2 regions of the Lacticaseibacillus sp. 53-4 genome follow, and region 2 is predicted to be linked to the other one. Evidence: riboswitches for the same ligand, from Rfam matches in the RefSeq annotation. Region 2 holds a riboswitch; the other holds the start of a gene.

Region 1 (11,540 bases), on a different contig from region 2:
GGTCGCCTTAGCGGTGCCGGACGGCGCGTCCAGCTTGTCGGAATGGTGCGCCTCAACGACCTCGGCGTCCGGGAAGTACTTGGCAGCCTTGGCGGCAAATTGCATCATCAACACCGCCGAAATGGCAAAGTTCGGCACGATCAACAGGCTTTGCTCGTTGCCCTGGGCAATCGCGCCCAGCGCCTCTTGGTCGCCTTGGCTCAGCCCACTGGTGCCAATCACGGCGTTCATGCCGTGGCTGAGCGCATACTCGGCGTTGGCGCGCGCGGCCTGTGGCAAGGTAAAGTCCACCCAGACGTCGGCTTGAACGGTGATGTCAGCCAGGCTGGTGAAAACCGGAAACGCGGCCTGCTCTTTGGCCTCCGGCGCCAAACCGCCAACGATCGTCAGGTCCTGTTCGCCGGCCATCATGGCTGCGACCTGCCTGCCCATTTTGCCGAAAACGCCGGCTAGAAAGACGGTTGTCATTGCGCGACCTCCAATTCTCCCAGTGAATCTAGGACGACCTGAGTTTCCGTTTCGTTCAGCGGCACCATCGGCAGGCGCAGGCGGTTTTGAATCTCGCCGCGCCGGCCCAGCGCCATTTTCACCGGTGCCGGGGACGGATAGGCAAACAGCGCGTGCATCCGCGGCGTCAGCCAGGCCATCTGCTGATCGGCGGCCGTGATCGCACCGGCGGCCAGTTCGTCGATCACTTGCTGCATCTGGTTGCCGTACAGGTGCGACGCGACGGAAATCACGCCGCGCGCCCCCACTTTCAGCGCGTCTTCGAACTGATCGTCGTCGCCAGTGTACACGGCAAAGTCCTTTGGCAGGTGCTGGACCAGCCAGGCGAGGTCTTCAACCGTCGTGCATTGCTTGACGCCTTGAATGTTCGGGTGCTTGGCCAGCTGCGCAAGCGAAACGTTCGACAGCTGGACCACCGAACGGCCCGGAATGTTGTAAATGATGACGGGTTTGGCACTGGCGTCGGCAATCGCCGTGAAGTGGGCGATCATCCCTGCCTGGCCAGGCTTGTTGTAGTACGGCACCACGGCGAGCACTGCGGTGATGGCGGAAATCGATGAAACCTCCTTGGCAAACGCGACAGACTCACGCGTGGAGTTGGTGCCAATGTTGGCGACCAGCGCCGCGCGGCCTTTGAGAACCTGACCGACGTGCTCGAACAGGCTGACTTTTTCCACGTGCGACAGCGTTGGCGATTCGCCGGTGGTCGCGCCGACCACCAGCCCCGTGGTGTGCTCGGCGAGCAGCCGCTCGATCAATTTGTCGAGCGCCGGGTAGTCAATTTCGTCGTGTTCATTAAACGGCGTAATCAGCGCTGTCAGGATCGGATGATTTTCTAACATATTATGCTTCCTCCATGCGATGCTTTAAAAAGCCAACAAACGCGTCCACGCCCGGTTTCAGGGCCGCCTCGTCGGGGGTGAGCTCAGCCGAATGCAAGCTGTGCGCCGGATCGTTCACGCCCAGCCACACCATGGTGCCGGGAAACTGCTGCAGTAAGAACCCAAAGTCCTCACCGGTCATGGCCGGGGCAATGTCGGCAAAATCAACGGCTGGCGCCTGCTTCATGTAACTGATCAAGTCGGCGGTTTGCGCCGGGGCGTTTTCCACTGGCATGTAGCCGCCTTGGATCAGCTTCAGGTCGGCCTTGACGCCGTATGTGGCAGCGACGCCTTCTGCAATCTGCCGCACGCGGGCTTGCATCATTTCGATGTCGGCTTGGCGAAAGGCGCGAATCGTACCGTCCAGCCGTGCCGATCCGGCGATCACGTTGCCGATGGTGCCGGCGTGGAAGGTGCCCAGGGTGACCACCCCGCCGCGGACCGGATCGACATTGCGCGACACAATGGTTTGCACCTGCATCACGAACGCGGCGGCCGCCACGATGGCGTCATTGGCCTTTTGGGGAAAAGCGGCGTGACCACTTTTGCCAGTGAACGTCAGGTGAATCTCCGTCGTGCCGGCAAACAAGGTGCCCATGCGGGTCGCGATTTGGCCGGCCGGCAGCGCGGGATTGTCGTGCAGCCCGTAAAATTCGTCGGGCCGCCACTGGCCCTTGAAGGCGCCGGCGTCAAACACGCGCTTGCCGCCGTACTCCGCCTCTTCCGCTGGCTGGAAAAAGAACACCAGGTTGTCCTTGGGCTGATGGGTGGCAAAATACGCCAGAATGCCCAGCGCGACCGTCATGTGCACATCGTGGCCGCAGGCGTGCATCACGCCTGGGTGGTTCGAGGCGAACGGCAGGCCCGTTTTTTCCTCGACCGGCAGCGCGTCGATGTCGGTGCGGTAGCCCAGCGTACGGCGCGGCGCCGTGCCAGCCAGGTGCACCAGCAGCGCGGTTGGCACCTCCTCGACGTGCTTGACCGTCAGCCACGAGCAGTCCAGGTGCTGCACAAATTCTTCGATGTACGCCTGAGTTTGGACCTCGTGCAGCGCCAGTTCCGGAATGCGATGCAACGCGCGCCGCACCGCGATCAGTTCGGCTTCAGTTAAAGTGGCCATGAATTTGCCTTCCTATAGTTTGCGCAGCGCATCGATCAGGCCGGTTTCGCCTGCGGTCTTCGCGTCCTTCATCTTGATCACCTTGGCCGGGACGCCGGCGACGACCGCACCCTCCGGCACGTCGTCGATGACAATGGCCCCGGCTGCCACGACCGCCCCTTTGCCGACGTGCACGCCTTCAATCACCACGGCATTGGCACCAACCAGCACGTCATCTTCAATGATCACCGGGGTGGCGCTGGCTGGCTCAACGACGCCGGCCAGGACCGCACCGGCCCCGATGTGGCAGTGTTTGCCAACCGTGGCGCGGCCGCCCAGCACGGCGCCCATGTCGATCATCGACCCGGCCCCAATCTTGGCGCCGATGTTGATAATGGCACCCATCATGATCACGGCGTTGTCGTCGATGGTGACATGCTCGCGGATGATGGCGCCAGGCTCGATCCGTGCGTTGATTTTGCTGATGTCCAGCATTGGCACGCCGGTGTTGCGGCCTGTGGTTTCAACCCGCAGCTGCGAGATAGCGTCGCGGTTTTCAGCCAGCCACGGTGAGAGCTTGGCGGCATCCCCGTATAGCTGGCCGGTTTTAACGTCGAGAAAAGCCTGGACGCCGGCCGGCACCGCCGTGAGCTTTTCAATGTCCCCTGCCAACGTCACGTGCATCGGTGTGGTTTTCGGGGCGCTGGCGATGTAGTCAATAATTTGTTCCGCGTTGAATTCAGCCATGTTTTTTCCTCCTAGAAAATGAAAAAGTCCATCCGGCAACGCTCGCCAGATGGACAGCAAATAGTCCAATTAATTGACGATAGCGCCCCGCATTGCTGCGACAGTCCGCCGGATCTTCTCCAGCGGCCCAACCGCTCACCGTTAACACGCCGGTGAGGATTTCGGCGGTGTTCCCTTTTGCCTGCCTTCAACGCATGTGCTTTGCTCGGGCAGGTTACTGATGGCGACCGCAACCTCTATCTTTTTCGTATGTGATTGACATTAGCTTACGATTAAAATACCTAGCCGTCAACCCTTGACATGGACCGACCCCTTTGGTTATGTTGGAGCCAATTGATTAGAGAACGGGGAGACAAAAATGAAGGTCATCAAATTTGGGGGCTCATCGCTGGCAACTGGGGCGCAGCTGGCTAAGGTCATTAAAATTGTGCAGGCCGACCCAACGCGCCAGGTCGTGGTCGTTTCGGCGCCGGGCAAGCGCGACAAAACCGACGTGAAGGTCACCGACCTGCTGGGCCAGCTGGCCGACCAAGTCCTCGCGGGCAAGGACCCGGCGGCACTGATTGAAACCATTCTGGCACGCTACACTGAGATTCAGCAGCATTTTGGCCTGACCGATGACGTGGTGGCGCGCCTGCGTCAGCACCTGCAGCAGCTCGCTAAGGCGACCTACCCCGGCGTGGACTACCTGCGCTCCGCCTTCATGGCGCAAGGCGAGCACATGAACGCGCAGCTGGTTGCCGCCGTGATGGCGAACCTGGGCATGAGCGCCCGGTTCGTCAGCCCCAAAACGCTTGGCATCACCCTCACCGGCAAGCCCGGCGCCGCCCTGGTGGCAGACGACAGCTATGCCCGCCTCGCGCAGTTCACGCTGCAGCCAGGCGAGGTCATTGTCGTACCCGGCTTTTACGCTTACGACGCGGCCGGCAACGTACTGACCTTCGCGCGCGGCGGCTCGGACATCACTGGCTCGATCCTGGCCAAGGGGCTTTCCGCTGACCTGTACGAAAACTTCACCGACGTCTCCTGGGTGTACGCCGCTGACCCCGGCATCGTTGACCACCCGCGGGCCATCAGCACCCTGACTTACCGGGAAATGCGGGAGCTCGCCTACGCCGGCTTTTCCGTGTTCAATGACGAGGCACTGATTCCCGTGATCGAAGCGGGCATTCGCGTCAACATTAAGAACACCAACGCGCCGAACGACCCGGGCACCATCATCGCGCCGACCAAAAACGTGCAGCACCACCATCACATCACCGGCGTCGCGGCCAAAAAAGGCTTCACCGCCTTGTACCTGCACCACTACCTGATCAACCAGGAAGTCGGCTTCACCCTGAAGCTCCTGCAGATTCTCGCCAAGTACGGTGTCTCGTACGAGCACATGCCATCCGGGATCGACGATTTGACCCTGATCATCGACGAAAATCAGCTGACGCCGCAAATCAAGGACCAGATCGCTGCCGAAGTCCGCGCCCAGATCCACCCCGACGAGCTGGAATGGCTGCCGGACTTTGCCATCGTCATGGTCGTCGGCGAGGGCCTGTACGCGCGGCCGGACCTAGTCGCTCGCATCATGGTCGCGCTGGCCGACGCCGGCATCGAGCCGTCTGTCATCAACCAAGGCGCCTCAAAAATCGGGTTGATGCTGACGGTGCCAACGGCCAAGGCCGCAGCCGCCGTCTCCGCGATTTACGCGCTCAGCTGCAATAAGCAAACCGCCGCGGCCAAGTAACCGGCCGCACGCAAAAACCGGCCAGACTGACGAGAAACGGTGTCAGTCTGGCCGGTTTTTAGTTCGACCAGGTAAAAATGCCCCAGCGCTTAGTCGTCTTCGGCGGCTTGAGCGTCTCAAACCGCTTGACCGCAATGCCGGACGTGGCCTCGGCCCGGGCGTCGACTGCCAGCAGAAAGTCCACCAGCTGCGCCGTGAGTTCGTCCGTGTAACCTGGCGACTGCACCAGTCGGGCATCCAGCCACGCGCTGGGGATCCGGTAATCATCGTACCAGCGCCGCACCCCGTCGGCCGGCTCTTCGTCAAAGCGCAGCACCCCGTCGATCTGGCGCGCGACCTTGGCAATGTCCATCTTCCTGACCTGCGGGCCGAACAGCCAGCGCACCTCAAAGTCTTTTTCCGGCTCAAAATCGTAGAGCCCGGCCAGGGAGTACTTGTCCTGCAGGCTGCGAATGCCCATTTTTTCCAGGCTGGCGGTCGCGGCCTGCCAGCCCTTATCTGTCCGCGAGGCGCCGTACACCAAAATCTCCAGGTCCTTGTCGGCCGCCTTGGTCGCAAACGCCCCGGCGGTCGACCCGCGCATCAGGTCCAGCGTGATCAAGATCCCAGTGAGCATTTCGCCGCCCTTCACCGGATCCATCATGCCAAAAAGCCGACTGGGAATATCCTGCACAATGGTCGGGTAATTGGCCAGGTAACGCTTCAGGTAAGGCGTGCGGAAGCGGACCTGCGGCGCCACCAGCACCGCATCGATGTGGGTGCCGATGTCGTACGCGGTGTCCGGCCGGACCGCGTCCACGCTGCCGTAAGTGAACACTAAGTCCGTGGTCGAAACCCGCTCATCCTGAAGAAAACTGCGAATGTCGTCCATGCGGGCGGTCAGGCTGGGCTCAATCGTGTTGATGCCCTTGACCATCCGGGCGCAAAACAGGCTGGAGGAGCCGCCGCCTGCACAGCAGAATAATAGATTCAAATGGCCGCCTCCCCGTATTCGTTGCCTTCTATTTTATCACATAAAAACAGCGGACCGGCGCAACCAATCCGCTGCTTCAGGCTTTTGGGAACGGTCTTAGAACTTGTAGTTCCAGGCCGGCACTTCGGTACTCTTGTACGTCTTCTTGATCACGTTGGCCACGGCCTTCGTCTGGTAGGCCTTCACGATCTTCTTGTACGTCTTGTTGTTCTTGTCCTGCTTGCGGGCCACGATGATGTTGATCCATGGCTGCGACTTCTTGGTGATCTTCTCGCGGTAAATCGCTTTTTCCGGGTTCAGCTTGGCATCGACGGCAATACCGGAATTGATGACCGATGCGTCAACGTCAGAAAGAGTGCGCGGCAGCTGAGCGGCGTCCAGTGGCTTGACGTTCAGGTCCAGCTTGTTGGTCTTGATGTCGGCCGGGGTTGGCAGCTCGGTGTTCTTGAGCGTGATGAACCCAGCGGTTTCGAGCAGTTCAAGCGCGCGGCCTTCGTTGGTCGGGTCGTTCGGGATCGAGACCGTATCGCCTTTTTTCAGATCCTTCAGGCTGGAGATTTTCTTGGAGTAAACGGCCAGCGGCGCCAGAATGGTCTTGCCGATGCTGACCAAACTGCCCTTGTTGGACTTGTTCCAGTTATCCAGGAAAAACTGGTGCTGGAAGGCGTTCAGGTCGATGTCGCCAGCCTGCAGGGACGAATTTGGCTGGTTGTAATCGCCGAATTCCTTAATCTTCAGGTTGATGTGCGCATTTTCCTTATCCAGCTGCTTTTGCACGGCCGCCCACACGGTCTTATCCGCGCCGACAATGCCGACCGAGACGTTTTGCGTCTTCGGCGCCGCAGAAGCGCTCTTGCCGCATCCGGCCAACAACGTGCCCAACGCAACGGCTGCAACAGCCAAAACCTTAAAACGTAATTTCATGATGATTCCTCCTCGTATTTTCCCTTGTGGGTGAAACGATATTGAATGGGTGATGGTCCCCGTGCTTCTCTAGTCGCTCGTGCAAGCACGAGCGCCGTCGAGTGGCAGGCTGTAAACGGCAAAGCCGTTAACAGCCTGCTCAAAAAAGTCCGCCCACTTCTAACATGGTTAGTTAGAAGTGAGCGGACCCACGGTACCATTCTAATTCGGCTGGCGAACCAGCCCTCAGCAACAGACAAACATCTGTGTGCGAGATAATGGTCGCCGTCCATCACAGCCTTGCTTGCGCTCGGTGTGCCTATTATGTCGAGCCATCTTCGCGCTGCCTCACTACCCCGCTCTCATCAACTCGGGTTTTCTGGTCAGTCCCAGCTGCGCTACTCACTCAACGTCGTTTCAGTAATTTTTAACTTAAGGCCAGAATAGCACAGCAAATTTTAATGTCAACCATTGCATTTTAAAAAGTTTACGCCTATGTTTTGATGCGAAGGAGTGATCACAACATGGACGAAGCAACAGCATTTTTGCAGCAATTAGTACAAATTGATACCAGTACGGCAACAACCAACGAATCACAAGTCGCGCACGTGATTCAACAAAAACTGGCAGCGGCCGGGATCGACAGCAAGCTGATCCCTTACGCCAAAAACCGTGACAACCTGGTCGCCGAATTTGGGACCGGCAAGCCGATTTTTGCCTTCACCGGACACCAGGACGTCGTCAACGTCGGCGACCTCAGCAAGTGGACTTACCCGCCGTTTGAGGCCCACATCGAAGACGGCAAACTGTACGGGCGCGGCGCCTCAGACATGAAGTCCGGGCTGGCCGCCGAGGTGCTGGCGTTCATCGCGCTCAAGCAAAGCGGCTTCGACCACCACGTCCGCCTGATTCTCACCATCGGCGAAGAGTACGGCGCGATGGGTGCCCAGCAGCTGACAGACGCCGGTTACGCCGACGACATTGACGCGTTGCTGGTCGGCGAGCCGACTGCCGGAAAGATTGAGTACGGCCACGCGGGCTCATACAACTACAAGGTCAAGAGCTACGGCAAGTCCGCCCACTCGTCCCTCCCGGCGCTGGGCACCAACGCCATCGTCAAGCTGACCGATTTCATCGTGGCCGAGCGTCACCTGTTTGACGACGTCCCGGTCGATCCGGTCATCGGGCCGCTGGTTCACAGCGTCACTGTGCTGAAGGCCGGCGACCAAGTCAACACCATCCCCGACTACGCGGAACTGGCAGGCAATATCCGGCCGACCCCGAGCTTCATCAACGAGAAAGTCACCGCGCGGCTCAAGGACGCCGTGGCCAAAATCGATGCCAAGGGCGATGGTTCGCTGAAGTTTGAACTGACCCACACCTTCTACCCGGTGCTCACGCCCACCGACAGCAAACTGGTCACCCGCGCCAACGAGGCCATCGAGTCCGTTTCCGGCAGCAAACTGCCGCTAACGGTTTCCCATGGCGCCACCGACGCCTCTGACTTCACCAAGTCCAAGAACAAGTTCGAGACCATCATTTATGGTCCCGGCAACGAGGACAAGATGCTCAGCCACCAGGTCAACGAGTACGTCTCCCTGGACCGCTTCCACACGGTGATCAAGGAGTACGAGGCCATCGCGCGGCACTACTTCGACTAACGCTCGGGCAATCAAAAAGGCGAGGAATCCGCTGATCCCTCGCCTTTTGTGTGGCCGTAAGAATTAATTTTGGCCCAGCAATTCTTTCAGTGTTGGCGCCTTTGAATCCTTTTCCGACAGCTGCTCGCGGTCGGTAGGGTCAATTGCGATTGGCCAGTCCACGCCCAGCGCCGGGTCCAGCGGGGTCAGCGCGGTGCCGGCCATCCCCTTGACCCATTCGTTGTCGAAGAAGTACAGGTACTCGGTGCCATCTTCCAGCGCCTGGAATCCGTTGCAGACCCCTTGAGGCACGAAGACCTGAACGCCCGGCTTAAGCGGCACGGTGGCCACTGCACCCAGCGTCTTGCTGTTTGGCCGCGTGTCCACGTAAACGCCCAGCGCTGACCCGTAAGCCACCGTGACCAGCTTGTCCATCGCCTCACCGTGCAGGCCGCGTACGGCGCCGCGCTTGGAGCGGGTCAAGTTGATCTGCCGCCAGGCGCCAATCGTTTCCGGCAGGATATCGGCATAACTGCTGCCGCGGTATAATTCGCGCACCGTGCCGCGGTCATCTGTCACCATTTTGGCGCTGATGACCTTCAGGCCGTCAATCTTTGAGTCCTTTTGTGCTAAAGGTTCGATCTTGGTTTCCATTTTGCTGCTCCTCATCATTCAATTGGCCCGGCCGCTGACTTACCGGCGGGTCCAGTGTTCTATTTTATCATTCGTGGCAATCAGCACCTCGTCGGTCATGCCCAAAAACAAGCCGTGCTCGACGACGCCGACTGTGCTGTCCAGCATCGCGGCCAGCCCCGCCGGAATTGGCAACGGATCGACGTGCAAATCGATGATGTAGTTGCCGTAGTGCGTCACGTAGCGGCTGCCATCGGCCTTTTGGCGAAACGCGGGCTTTAAGCCTTGCGCGTCAAAGCGGCGAAAGTTCTGCTCACAGGACACCGGCAGGACCTCGACCGGCAGCGGAAAACCGCCAAGCCGGTCGACCACCTTGCTTTGGTCAACGATCCACACGTTGTGCTTGGCGTTGATCGCCACGTTTTTCTCTAGCGTCAGCGCCCCGCCGCCGCCTTTGATGCCGTCGAGGTGATGATCCACCCGATCGGCGCCATCGACGCACAGGTCCACCTGGTCAATATCGGCCAGCTCGCTGACCGTGAAGCCGTTTTGCTCGAGCTGCTGCTTGGAGCGGTTCGACGTCGTGACGATTGCCTTCAGATTCAGCGGTGTCTGCTTGTTGCGCGCGCCCAGCAGATCAATGAAAAACGCCACCGTTGAGCCGGTGCCGACCCCGAGCACGGTGTGCGGCTGCACCATCGCGACCGCCTGGGCGGCCGCTTGCTTCTTCAGTTCATCCTGAGTTGCCATGATTGCCTCCTATCGTGATTAAATGTCCTTACTCAGTGTATCGAGCGGCGCAGGCCTGCGCAAATTTTTTTGACCGCGGATATGAAATAAAATTTCAACGGTGGGCCGAGTGCGCTATCATTAAGGGAAAAGGAGGCAGCTTCTATGTTAGCAGTCGGATTGATGTCAGGGACGTCCCTAGATGGCGTGGACGCCGCGCTAGTCGAGCTCACCGGCACCAGTGAACAAACCAAGGTCAGCTTGAAAGAATTTATCACGGTACCTTTTAGTGCGACAGAAAAAGCACAGATTCAGGCACAGCTGGCCAACGCGACGTCCAGCGTCGAGGGCTTGTGTAGCCTCGACTTTGCGCTGGGCCGCAGCTTTGGCCAGGCGGTGCTGGCAGTTTGCCAAAAGGCTGGGATTTCCAGCGATAATCTTGTCTTTGTCGCCAGCCACGGCCAAACGCTTTACCACCTGCCGGATCCCCCGGAGGGCGAAACGCGTAGCACCATGCAGCTGGGCAACGCAGCGATTATCGCCGAGCTCACCCACACTACTGTGGTGTCGGATTTTCGCGCCCGCGACATGGCCGTGGGTGGCCAAGGTGCACCCATCGTGCCGTACTCCGAGTACGTGCTATATCGCAGCCCTGATCACACCCGCATCTTGCAAAATATCGGCGGCATCGGCAACGCCACCATCATCAAGCAAAACGCCAAGCTCGAAGACCTGTTTGCCTTCGACACCGGTCCGGGCAATATGGTGATCGACGAACTGTGCCGCCACTTTTTCCATGAGGAGTACGATGACGGCGGCAAACACGGCGCGGCGGGCACGGTTAATCAGACCGTGCTGCAGGCACTGCTGAAGCATCCCTACTTCGCCGAACAACCGCCCAAAACGACGGGCCGTGAGGTGTTCGGCAAGCAATACACCGAAGCGCTGCTGGCCAACTATGACTTGAAAGCAGACGACTGGATCGCGACAGCCACCGCGCTGACGGCTCAAACCATTGCCGATGCGATCAAGCCGTTCGCGCCAGCTGGCACGCAGCTCATCGTGGGCGGCGGTGGCAGCTACAACCCGACCCTGCTCGCCATGATAGCCAAAGCCGCCCAGGGCGTTGAGGTCCTGACTCAAGAGCAGCTGGGCTTGCGCTCCGACGCCAAGGAGGCCATTGCCATGACCATTCTTGGCAACCAAACCTTGCACCATCTGCCAAGCAACGTGCCCAGCGCCACCGGAGCCAGCCGGCCCGTGATCTTGGGCAGCATGACTTACTACGATTAAGCTTCCGGCTTCCGGCCTGCCGCAGCACTGCGGTAGGCATTTTTTTGACCGCGCCGCCATGCAAAAAGGCCGCCGACAAGTCGGCGACCTTCGCGTGCTGCTGTATCTTTACATGTGACCCTTCTTCAGGAAGTAACTGTGCTCTTCGGTCATGAAAATCACCGCGAACAAAGCGCAAAAACCGTAAAGGATCGTCGAAGCCACACTGTTCATGTGCGGCCAAATCAGATACGGGATGATCATCACCAGAAACGATGACAATGCCCAAATCCAGCGGTTAATGTTGATATTCCGCGCTTTCAGCCCGGCGATGGCCCACTGACTCAAGGCAAACACAATCAGAAAGCCAGCGAAGACGAGTATCCAGTAAAACATATCAACACCTCAAATTCTTTTAGTC
Region 2 (11,540 bases):
CGCCGCGCCGGCTTCAATGGTGAGTGCAAGCACCGCATCGGGGGCAACCGTTGCCGAGTTTGTGGTGACCGGGAAAAGGCCCCCACCGCAGGAGCCGGCGCCCCCTCCAGTTGTGGACTATTCTCCGCATGACCTGTTGCCTGGCACCGGTGACATGCGGCAGTTGCCAAACACTGGTGATCGGACCAATCACTGGCTCGTGATTCTTGGCGGAGTTGTGATCGGCAGTTTGGGCCTGACAGTGATGGTGAGGAGGGATGATCGTGAAGCATAAAGGTTTTGCGTTCATCTCTATCATTATTGCGGGTGCCCTGGCTATCGGCAGTCAGACCGCCGTGGTTAAGGCCGCGCCCGCGGTAGATTACCTGCCTTGGCTGACCGGCTCATACCCAGAACCGATTGACCCCGCCACAGGGCTTCCGGCCTTTGTCCCGTTTGAAGAGGTGATGAGCCCCCTTACTGGGACGAAGGACTCCAGCAAAGTCCTGACAAATGGAGATGGGAACCACGTCGCCGTGCAGGTGACTGACGGGCCGACCCAAAGTGGCTCAATCTGGAGCATTTACACGCTGGATCTGACCAAGAGCTTCGATGCACGAATGAATCTTTACTTTAATAACGGCACAGATTTAGGCGACGGCATGGCGCTCGTCATGAGCGGCACCAAACCAACCCAGGTCTACGGCATTGGCTCGGCGCTTGGCATCTGGCGGTCTCAGCTTAGAGATGGCTCGAAAACAGACGCGCTGCCCAAGAGCTTTGCCATTGCCTTTGATACCACGGATAATCACGATCGCCAGGACCATAACGTCGTCCAAAAGAAGGCGGGCCAGTACGTTGGTTGGGGCTATCCCGCGCAGCCTAACCAGTCGGCCAAAGGGTTAGGGAAGTTAGACACCGGGCTCGAAGACTTGCCGATTCAGTGGGCCTCGGGCAACAGCTATGGCAATCCGGGGTTGGGCGGTTACCAAGCGCTCGACAATGCAATGACTGACGGCACATGGCACCCGCTGCACATTCATTGGGAGGCAACAGGTGACGGTGGCGGCACGTTCTCGTTTCACTTCGCTGTCGGCAGCGAGGTAGTTGACAAGTCACTGACTTGGGATAACGCAGATGTCTCTCGGTACTTCGGCGGCACAACCGTATACTGGGGCTTCACTGGGACGACTGGGGCGTACGTTGAAGATGCAGTGGTCGCTTTTCAAAGCATTCCCGGGGTGCTGGATAACAGTATGACGGTCGATGTGGCTCAAGGCACTGTGTATCCGCGCACGACATTAAGTCAGAATTACACCATTACTTACGATCCCAACGGCAGCCTTCAGGCCTGGCCGCAGCCGAGCAATGGGCAGCAGAGTTCCTTGTACGCCCAGCTGCTAACTGGCAGCCACTACGGGTTTGTGATGGCCGATGATGGCAACGTTCACCTTGACTTGGGTGGCGGGCAGGGGTTGTTAGCTGAGGCCATAGCCGGTGAGAAACCCCGCGATATGACCGATCGGGCCGGTAACCCGGTGAGGGTCGTGAATAAAATTGCGCTGGATAACATACCGCCTTTTCCCAAAAACACGACGGTGCAGGAACTTAAGTTCAGTGCCCCAATCATTGCGACCGATGTAGGTGGTGCTGAAACAGTCTCCGCTGGTACCGTAATTGGTAATAACGGCCAGGCAACGACAAACGTCTCGCTGCCTGCGGTGGTACCGGAGCCTTTGGCCCTCGACTCGGTGCCAAGTTTTACTTTTGGCGAAGGCAGCGCACCGAAAATTACGGTGGGTGAGCTGATCGATGGCCTGAACGCCAAGCTGGGCACTGCCTCGGGGAACATTTCTGCCGCGATTCCTGAAGGCGCGACCAACCGCCTGACCGCCAAAATGGCCCCGTTTCAGCTAGGACCAGGCTACCAGGCCGGCAGTGCGCACCTGACTTTTAAGTACAACGGGGCCATTCGCACGCTGACTGACGACAACAGTGAGACCGAGCTCTTTAATGTGACCGGCAGTCAGTTGCCTGAAGGCGCCGTTTTACAGCCGACTTTGACAATCGCGCCATATCCACACGCGACCGTCGGCCAGCACAGCACCACGATTGAGTGGACCCTGACGTCCACACCTGTAATGAAGTAAACAGGACGCAGAAAAGGCAATCGACGCCGGTCGATTGCCTTAATTGTTGAGCTTTGACGATTTAGATGCGGCTCAAATACCGCTTCAAGAAGTCCTGAGTGGCCTGCTCTTGCGGATGGCCGAAGAGTTCGTCCGGCGTGCCGGTTTCTGCGATGACGCCTTCGTGCATGAAGACGACCTTGTCGGAGACGTCGCGGGCAAAGGCCATTTCGTGGGTGACGATGATCATCGTCAGGCCGGTGTGGGCCAGGGCGGTCATGGCGTTCAGAACGTCATCGACCATTTCGGGATCAAGCGCCGAGGTCGGCTCATCGAACAGCAGGACCTCGGGATCCATGGCCTCGGCGCGGGCAATCGCCACCCGCTGCTGCTGGCCGCCGGAAAGCTGGGCCGGCTTGGCGTTGACGAACGGGTCCATGCCGACACTGTTCAGCAGCTCCAGGGCGTGCTTTTTCGCCTCATCGGCGCCGCGGCGCAGGACGGTTTGCTGACCGACCATGACGTTTTGCAGCACGGATAGGTTGTTGAACAAGTTGAACGACTGGAACACCATGCCAACATGGGCGCGGTAAAGCGGCAGGTTAAAGTCATCGGTTAGGATGCTTTTGCCGTGGAACAAAATGTCGCCGTCCGTCGGCGTTTCGAGCAGGTTAATGTTGCGCAGCAGGGTCGACTTCCCGGAGCCCGAGCGGCCGATGATCGACACCACCTGGCCCTTGTCGACTGACAGGTTGATATCCTTCAAGACCTCGTGATTGCCGAAGGACTTTTTCAAATTACGTACTTCAATGATGGGTTCTGACATGTTTACGTCCTCCTTACTTGATCTTTGGGGTGTCAACCTGCATCTGGTTGGTCATCAGGTCGTAATCCTTGGGCCCGTCCATACGCTTTTCAACCAGTCTGAACAGCCGGCTGATGGTGAAGGTGAGCAGCAGGTAGATGCCGGCGACGACCAGGTAGGTGTGGAAGAACTGGAAGTTCTGGCCAGCGACGGTTTCGGCGCTGAAGAACAGTTCGGAAACCGAGATGACGGACAGCACCGACGTATCCTTGATGTTGACGATGAATTCGTTGGTGACGGCCGGCAGGGAATTGCGGATCGCCTGCGGCAGGATGACCTTGGTCATGGTCTGCCAGTGGGTCATGCCCAGCGCATGGGCGGCCTCGAACTGGCCGGAATCGACGGAGGTGATGCCCCCGCGGATGATTTCGGAGATGTAGGCCCCGGTATTAATGGAGACAATGAACAAGGCGGCCACGGTGCGGTCCATGTTGACGTGGAAGGCGAGGGCGGCGCCGTAGTAGACGACGGCGGCCTGCACGATCATTGGCGTACCCCGGAAGACTTCAATGTAGACGGCGAGCAGCCAGTTGCCGATGGCGCGCAGACCGCGCTTGCCGCGGCTCTTCGGTACCGGGGTGGTGCGGGCAATGCCGACGAGCAGGCCGATCAAAAAGCCCACAACGGTGCCAATCAGGGAGATGAACAGCGTCATGCCGGTCCCGCGCAGCAGCATCGGGCCGTACTGCTTGAGCAGGGCGAGGAACCAGTTGCCTTGGCTGGTGGTCGACGGCTGGTTAGCCACGGCCTCGTTCATGAGCTGGTCGCGCTGCTTTTGAGAGATCTTGGCTAGTTCGGCGTTGATCTTGGCCTTGTCCGGGTCGTTCTTGCGGACCCCAATCGCCAGGTCGACGTCTTCAGGATTGGTCTTGAAGCCGTTCGTCTTGGAAAAGCGCAGGTAGGTCAGATCAGGGTTCGCGTTTTCCGCCGTGATCCCTTCAGGAACTTCGGAAACGTACCCGTCGATGGTGCCGGATTCCAGCGCCACGCGCATCGCCGGGAAGTTATCCATGGCTGGTTCCTTGATGACGCCCTTCATCTGCTTGATGGCTTGATAATGGAAGGTCGACAGTTGCGCCGTGATTTTGGCGTTTTTGAAATCATTGATGCTCTTGGCCTTGGCGTACTTGCTGTCGCGGCGCACCACGACGGTCAGTTTGCTGGCGTAGTAGGTATTGGTAAAATCGATGGTTTTGCGGCGCTCAGGCGTCGGGCTCATGCCGGCAATGATGGCGTCGATCTTGCCAGACGTCAATGCCGGCGGCAGACCGTTCCAGGATGTCTTGACGACGACGACCTTTTTATTCAAGGCCTTGGCGACCTTTTTGGCCATCTGCACGTCATACCCGTTGGCGTAGTCCGAGCTGCCCTGGATCTTGACGGCGCCGTTGGCAGCCGTGTTTTGGGTCCAGTTGAACGGTGCGTAGCCGGCCTCCATGCCGACCTTGAATGTGCCTTTGGTGGCCGCACCGACGTGCTGCGTCGTCCCCGAGGCGATGCCCGCCGCCATGGCGAGCAGTGCGAGTCCGCTGACAAGGCGGCCCCAGAAATGCTTCTTCATCATTAAAAACTCCCTTCGTGTTGTCCCAAGTTGACTTGGTGAACCACGCGGGAAATAGAGAAGTAAAAAGGTCGGCCTATATGTGAAATAGGCCGACCGATGATTTCAGTGGTTAAACCAGAATCATAGCGCTCCGAAGCTAGGCTTCGACAGTCCAGCGGGTTTCCCCAAACTGGCCCAACGCATCTTGCCCCTGTGGCAGGATGCGTTTCGGCGGATTCGCTTACGGCTGATTCAACGTGACAGGCACTCCTCAGCGTTCGTCGTTTCCGCGACCTCTATTTCTTAGTGGTAAATTCAGTTGTCGTTTGCCAGTTTATGCGTCTGAAAACGCCGTGTCAAGGCGACTTGCCAAGATAACGATTTCACCCACTGGTCTTAGATGCTAAATGTCACACTCGGTGAGCCCATGGTGCTGGGCACAGGCGGCAAGCGCGGCAGGCTTCTGTCACATTTTCTCGAGGCGCGGTCGCGGTTTCTATGAATTATTTTACTAACTAAAGGTTTATTCTTCCATTAGAATGTTGCTCGCAACCGGCCGGTTGGGCGACCTAGCCCTAGGGAAAGCAGAGGCTGGTACCCGTTTCAGAGCAGAATGGTCCGGCTCGCGGCCTTAGCCAAATTTAATCATAAAAATTTTTGAGCCTAGAGCCTTAGAAAAAAGTGGGCTTTCATGAAAACGATTGTTTTTTCGCAGGGGTAAACCTTTGCAATCGCAACCATTTTTGTGCATACTAACTGTCGGACATGTGACACGTCACCCTAGGTTTGACCTAAATCCGAATGGTGGCGCTATCATGTCTAAATACATATAGGAGGCGACAAACAATGGTCGGAATCATCCTTGCTAGCCACGGCGATTTTGCCAAAGGCATTATGCAATCAGGTCAGATGATCTTCGGTGAGCAGAAGAATGTTGAAGCAGTGACATTCCAGCCCAACGAGGGTCCAGACGACTTGAAAGCACACCTCGAGGAAGCCATTGCGAAGCTCGACTCAGATGATCAGGTCCTGTTCCTTATCGATTTGTGGGGCGGCTCTCCGTTCAACCAGTCTAACGGGTTGTTCGAAGCACACAAAGATAAGTGGGCCATCGTCACTGGGCTGAACTTACCAATGCTGATTGAGGCATACGGTTCCCGTTTGTCCATGGATTCAGCGCACGATATTGCGGCGCACATTATTGAGTCAGGTAAAGACGGTATCAAAGTCAAGCCTGAAGAACTGGCACCAAAGGCGGCTCCTGCTGCAGCACCAACGCAGCACGTCAGCGGCGGTAAGCCAGGGAAGATGAGTTACGTTCTGGCTCGGATCGACTCTCGTCTGCTTCACGGGCAAGTTGCGACGGCTTGGAGCAAAGAGACCAAGCCGACGCGGATCATTGTTGTATCGGACGGTGTCGCACACGACAAGCTGCGTAAACAGCTGATCACCGAAGCGGCCCCATCAGGTGTTAAGGCTCACGTCATTCCAATTGATCAGATGATCAAGATCGCCAAAGACGACAAGCACTTCGGCGGCGAAAAAGCGTTGCTATTATTCGAAACACCGGAAGACGCGAAAAAAGCCATTGACGGCGGCGTGCCGCTGAAGGAACTGAACGTTGGTTCCATGGCGCACTCAGTCGGCAAGGTTCAGCCGAACAAGGTTCTGGCCTTTGACCAGACCGACATCGACACGTTCAGGGACTTGGAAAAGGAAGGCGTCACCTTCGATGTTCGGAAGGTCCCAACCGACAGCAAGGACAACATGGACGCGATCCTCAAGAAGGCGCAAGACGCGCTGGATGCACAGAACAAGTAGCAATAGATTATATTCCTAATTAAATTTAAGGAGGATATTCACATGGATTTGAACTTTCTTCAAATCATCGGGGTCCTCATCGTGGCGTTCCTGGCAGGGATGGAAGGGGTTCTTGATGAATTCGAATTCCATATGCCAGTTGTAGCGTGCACGCTGATTGGGCTGGTCACTGGCCAGCTGCTTCCTTGCCTGATTTTGGGCGGGACCTTGCAGATGATTGCCCTTGGCTGGGCGAACGTTGGTGCCGCGATTGCGCCTGACGCTGCCTTGGCCTCAGTTGCTTCTGCTATTATTCTGGTTCTTGGCGGTCAGGGCCGCGCCGGAGTTAACTCCGCGATCGCCCTTGCGGTTCCGCTGGCGGTTGCCGGCCTGCTGCTGACCACCCTGGTTCGTACCATTGCCACCGCGGTTGTCCACCTGATGGACCACGCGGCCGAAGAAGGCAGCTTCAAGATGCTGGACTTCTGGCAGTACGTTGCCATTGCTTTGCAGGGTCTGCGTATCGCGATCCCTGCCGGCTTGATCCTGGCTGTTGGTGCCGGTCCTGTTCGTTCCCTGCTTGGCCTTATGCCTAAGTGGTTGACGGATGGCCTGGGCATCGGTGGTGGCATGGTCGTTGCCGTTGGGTACGCCATGGTTTTGAACATGATGGCGACCCGCGAAGTATGGCCATTCTTCATCATCGGTTTCGTTTTGGCAACCATTTCTCAGTTGACCCTGATCGGCCTTGGCGCGATCGGTGTGTCCCTGGCGCTGATCTACCTGACCCTGTCCAAGATGGGCGGCTCTTCTAGCAGCAATGGTGGCTCTTCTGACAACAATGGTGGCTCCGGCGATCCAGTCGGCGACATCATCGACAACTATTAGAGAAGGAGGTAGAAAAATATGGCTGATACAGCTGAAGTACAAGCAAGTTTGGCTGAACACAAGTACAGTTTGACGAAAGCTGACCGGATGAAGGTTTGCTGGCGTTCTACCTTCCTTCAGGGTTCATGGAACTACGAACGTATGCAAAACGGTGGCTGGTGCTACTCCTTGGTTCCTGCCATCAAGAAGCTCTACACGAAGAAGGACGACCAGATCGCCGCTTTGAAGCGGCACATGGAGTTCTTCAACACTCACCCGTACCTGGCTTCACCGGTTATCGGTGTGGTCCTGGCACTGGAAGAGGAACGTGCTAACGGCGCCCCAATCGATGACGTTGCCATCCAGGGCGTTAAGGTCGGCATGATGGGTCCTCTGGCCGGTGTCGGCGACCCAGTCTTCTGGTTCACCGCTCGTCCTATCCTTGGTGGTCTGGCTGCGTCCTTGGCGCTGGCTGGGAACATCATGGGCCCAATCATTTTCTTCGTCGTTTGGAACCTGATGCGTGTGGCCTTCATGTGGTACACTCAGGAATTCGGCTACAAGGCCGGGTCACGGATCGCGGACGACATGTCCGGTTCGCTGCTGCAGGATGTTACCAAGGGTGCTTCGATCCTGGGTATGTTCATCCTGGGTTCTCTGATTAACCGTTGGGTCACAGTTAAGTTCACCCCAGTGGTTTCCACGATCACCCAGCAAAAGGGTGCTTACATCGAATGGTCGAAGCTGCCAAAGGGTGCTGCCGGCATCAAGCAGGCGCTGACTGACCAAGCAAACGGGTTGGCGCTTGACAAGATGAAGGTCACCACGCTGCAGAACAACTTGGATCAGCTGATTCCAGGGCTGGCAGCGCTGCTGCTGACACTGCTTTGCATGTGGCTCCTCAAGAAGAAGGTTTCCCCGATTATCGTTATCCTGGGCCTCTTCGTTGTTGGTATTGTGTTCCATGTCTGGGGTCTCATGTAAGTTCAGACCTCTTGGCCTCGGGGCGGCTGCTCCGAGGCTTTTCTTTTTGATGCGAGCTCCGCGGGTTCGCGGCGTATAATAGACAGTAAAGTGGTAAAAGAGGGATATCGATGCAACAACCAGTGAAGTCAATCAATACAAAAGTCGACTTGACCGTCGATGCCACATCCTACATGGGCATTGCCGATTACGGCAAAATGATGATCGGCGATCGCGGTCTCGAATGGTACGCCGACAAAAACGTCCAGAAGTACATCCAGATTCCTTGGGGTGAGGTGACGTTCGTTGAGGTCACGGTGATGTTTAAAGGCAAGTACATTCCCCGCTTTACCGTTCACACCAAAACCAGCAGCAGCTTCCCGTTTGCCACCCGTGATCCCAAGCGCACGCTGCGCGCGATCCGCGTTTATGTGGACCCGAAGAACTTGGTGCAGTCGCGGACCTTTCTCAAGATTCTCGGCGGCTACCTGCGCAACATCAAGGCCCGGTATTTTTCCAAAGATAAACAGGCCAAAGATTAGGTTTTGCTGAGCCCCTGCCCGTCGCGGCAGGGGCTTTTTGCTGTCTGACAGTGCCAGTAATTACCCGGGAAATAGTTAAGATAACAGAAGTGAAAGGTGGTTGGCCCGAACCGGGTGATAGACTGGATAAAGACTGTAGTGGAAGAGGTGGCCAAAGTGGCGGCAACGATTCTTTTGGTGGAAGACGAGGCGGGGCTGATCTCGTACCTGGATTCTGAATTACATTTTGAAGGTTACACGGTCCTGACCGCCCAGGACGGGCAGGTGGCGTGGGACACCTGGCAGGCTAAGCAGGCGGCGATCGGCCTGATCCTGTTGGACTGGATGATCCCCAAGCTCGACGGCCTTGAGGTCATGCGGCGCGTCCGTAAAACCTCGGACGTGCCGATCATGATGATGACAGCGCGCGATTACGTCGGCGATAAGGTGGCCGGGTTAGATAACGGGGCGGATGATTACATCACCAAGCCGTTTGAAATTGAGGAGCTGCTCGCCCGCATTCGGGTGCTGATTCGCCGCGGGCAAAAACTGGTGCCGGCTACTTACACAGCCGGCGATTTGGTGCTCGATACCAAGGCGCGTCAAGTGCGCCGCGCCGGTCAGCTGGCCCAACTGACGCAGAGGGAGTATGACCTGCTGCTGGTGCTGATGCAGCACCGCGGTGAGGTCTGCTCGCGCGATCAGCTACTCGATGCGGTGTGGGGCACGGAATTTGACGGCCAGGCCAACATCGTGGACGTGTACGTCCGTTACCTGCGGCAAAAGCTGGAGCGTCCTGGAGAACTGGCGCTGATCCAAACCGTGCGCGGGGTCGGCTACATGCTCGAAGAGGCGGCGGACAATGCCAAATAGGAGCAGCAGCGCCGCCCGGATGGCGCGCGCCTACAACGGGCTGATCATTGCCTTGATGGTGATGATCTTCGTGTCGGTGATCAGCGTAGTTGGTGGGCGCCTGATTAAGAACAAGCGCGATGATGCCGTACAGGTGATGACAACGCTGCGGCACACGTTTGCCAACCACGAGCCCGACTGGGACTACTGGCGCGACAACGCACCGCTGAACACGCGGCTGACCTTTGTCCGCGTGCGGGTCCGCCAACCGGATGGCCAGGTCACGGATTACTACACGCGGCACACCAAGGATTTTCTTGAGGATAACTTCAGCACCTGGCCGCTGTTCTCCAACGTCCAATATCAGCGCGGCCAGGGCGTTTACTACCATGTCCGCAAGGTGGTCGATCAAAGCGGCTGGCGAACGACGTATTCGGTGTGGCTCAGCTTGAATAACATGATCGAGATCTTCAAACTGATCCTGTTGATGACGCTGTTGGTCACGGCCGTTGGGGTGATCCTCGGGACGCTGGGGACCAAGTGGCTGGCTAAGCGGCTCAACCGCCCGCTGGTGGCGCTGACGCAGGCGACCAAGCAGATCACGGACCAGCCGGATTCAAACTATCATGAACGATTGCCGGTGCCGGCCGCGCCACAGGAAGTGCGTGAGCTGTCGCAGGAGTTCAATCGCCTGCTGCACTCACTGAATGAGCAGGTGATCCGGGATAATCAGTTTGTCTCCGACGCGTCGCACGAGTTGCGCACGCCGCTGACGGCGATCCGCGGTCACGTCGCGTTGCTGCGGCGGCACGGTACAGAGCACCCAGAGCTGATTCCCGACTCGCTAGCGGTGATCGATGACGAGTCGATGAAAATGCAGAAACTGATCGAAAGCCTGCTGGCGCTGTCGCGCATGGATCACGCCGAGGTCCAGGTGGCGGCGTTTGACGCTGCGGGGTTGGCCCGCCGGGTGGTCAGCCGCTTCCAGCCGCAAAGTAAACAAAAGCTTAAAGCCGTGATGCCGGCGCAGCTTGAAGTCTTGGCCAACGCCGAAAGCGTGGAGCACGCCCTGCTGTCATTGTTATCCAATGCCAATAAATATGTGCCGGCTAACACTATTGTCACGATCAGTGGCCAAAAAGTAGCCGATCACGTGGAAGTCAGTGTCGCGGACCTTGGCCCCGGCATTCCGGACAGTGAAAAAGCGCGCGTTTTTGACCGCTTCTTCCGCCTAGATGAATCCCGGTCTAAAGCCATTTCCGGCACTGGTCTGGGGCTGGCCATCACGCGTCGACTGATCACGCTCAGCGGCGGGTCGATCCGGGTGGTGGATAATCAGCCGCGCGGCAGCCGGTTTATTATTAAGTTAAAAGCACCGGATTCTGAAAGTCTTTAATGTGACCTTTAGAAACCGCTCCTGACCAAATAAGCAACGTCCACTACACTGTGGTCGTTGCTTATTTTTTTATGCCAAGGAGTCTTCCCAATGAAAACATTCTTTGCGCGGCCCGGCGTCCGCTTTGTGTTAAAGACGTTATTTTACGCCGTGGTGCTGCTGACGCTGGTGTACCTGTACAGCTATCGCGGTGTTGCCAGCGGCCACTTTATCTATAACGAGTTCTAGGAGGCAAAACATGAAATCTCTGATCGAAATTATCGATGAGATCGCCACTTCCCATCCTGACTGGCCTGCAGTCAACACCCTGGGCGAGTTGAAAACGTATGGGGATCTGAAGGCGGCATCGGACGGGATCGCGGCGGCGCTACAGGCCCGCAAGCTGCCGGCCAAGGCCCCGCTGATGGTCTACTGTGATCAAAGTTTTGCGGCGATCGCGACCTTTTTGGGCTGCGTGAAGGCCGGTCATGCCTATATCCCGGTTGACAGCCATTCGCCGAACGACCGTCTGACCATGATCGAGGAAATCGCGCACCCGGCGCTGGTGCTCGCGACGATTCCGTTGCCGCTTGAGCTGCAGACCACGACCGTTAAGGCGGCTCAACTCAGTCAGATGATGACCATG

What was found. Region 2 has a riboswitch for lysine ahead of JUF21_RS02360 (ABC transporter permease subunit). Riboswitches for the same ligand answer to the same signal wherever they lie in the genome.
Region 1: another riboswitch for lysine. It lies ahead of dapD (2,3,4,5-tetrahydropyridine-2,6-dicarboxylate N-acetyltransferase); the one in region 2 lies ahead of JUF21_RS02360 (ABC transporter permease subunit).

The regions. Positions count from the first base shown of each region.
Region 1 is NZ_BOLT01000017.1:25,241-36,780, reverse strand. Features, by position in the region: gene dapB (4-hydroxy-tetrahydrodipicolinate reductase) at 1-468, opposite strand, end outside; gene dapA (4-hydroxy-tetrahydrodipicolinate synthase) at 465-1,349, opposite strand; gene JUF21_RS07980 (N-acetyldiaminopimelate deacetylase) at 1,351-2,508, opposite strand; gene dapD (2,3,4,5-tetrahydropyridine-2,6-dicarboxylate N-acetyltransferase) at 2,521-3,234, opposite strand; lysine riboswitch at 3,307-3,481, opposite strand; gene JUF21_RS07970 (aspartate kinase) at 3,593-4,969, shown strand; gene JUF21_RS07965 (PTS sugar transporter subunit IIB) at 5,028-5,942, opposite strand; gene JUF21_RS07960 (MetQ/NlpA family ABC transporter substrate-binding protein) at 6,039-6,866, opposite strand; gene JUF21_RS07955 (ArgE/DapE family deacylase) at 7,370-8,506, shown strand; gene JUF21_RS07950 (dTDP-4-dehydrorhamnose 3,5-epimerase family protein) at 8,570-9,139, opposite strand; gene rpiA (ribose-5-phosphate isomerase RpiA) at 9,179-9,868, opposite strand; partial or broken gene anmK (anhydro-N-acetylmuramic acid kinase AnmK) at 10,010-11,140, shown strand; gene JUF21_RS07935 (diacylglycerol kinase) at 11,249-11,515, opposite strand; gene JUF21_RS07930 (PTS sugar transporter subunit IIC) at 11,535-11,540, opposite strand, start outside.
Region 2 is NZ_BOLT01000003.1:109,308-120,847, reverse strand. Features, by position in the region: gene JUF21_RS02375 (LPXTG cell wall anchor domain-containing protein) at 1-274, shown strand, start outside; gene JUF21_RS02370 (hypothetical protein) at 264-2,129, shown strand; gene JUF21_RS02365 (amino acid ABC transporter ATP-binding protein) at 2,191-2,934, opposite strand; gene JUF21_RS02360 (ABC transporter permease subunit) at 2,948-4,534, opposite strand; lysine riboswitch at 4,653-4,823, opposite strand; gene JUF21_RS02355 (mannose/fructose/sorbose PTS transporter subunit IIA) at 5,363-6,337, shown strand; gene JUF21_RS02350 (PTS mannose/fructose/sorbose transporter subunit IIC) at 6,380-7,204, shown strand; gene JUF21_RS02345 (PTS system mannose/fructose/sorbose family transporter subunit IID) at 7,223-8,167, shown strand; gene JUF21_RS02340 (DUF956 family protein) at 8,278-8,688, shown strand; gene JUF21_RS02335 (response regulator transcription factor) at 8,845-9,540, shown strand; gene JUF21_RS02330 (cell wall metabolism sensor histidine kinase WalK) at 9,530-10,915, shown strand; gene JUF21_RS02325 (teichoic acid D-Ala incorporation-associated protein DltX) at 11,006-11,143, shown strand; gene dltA (D-alanine--poly(phosphoribitol) ligase subunit DltA) at 11,154-11,540, shown strand, end outside.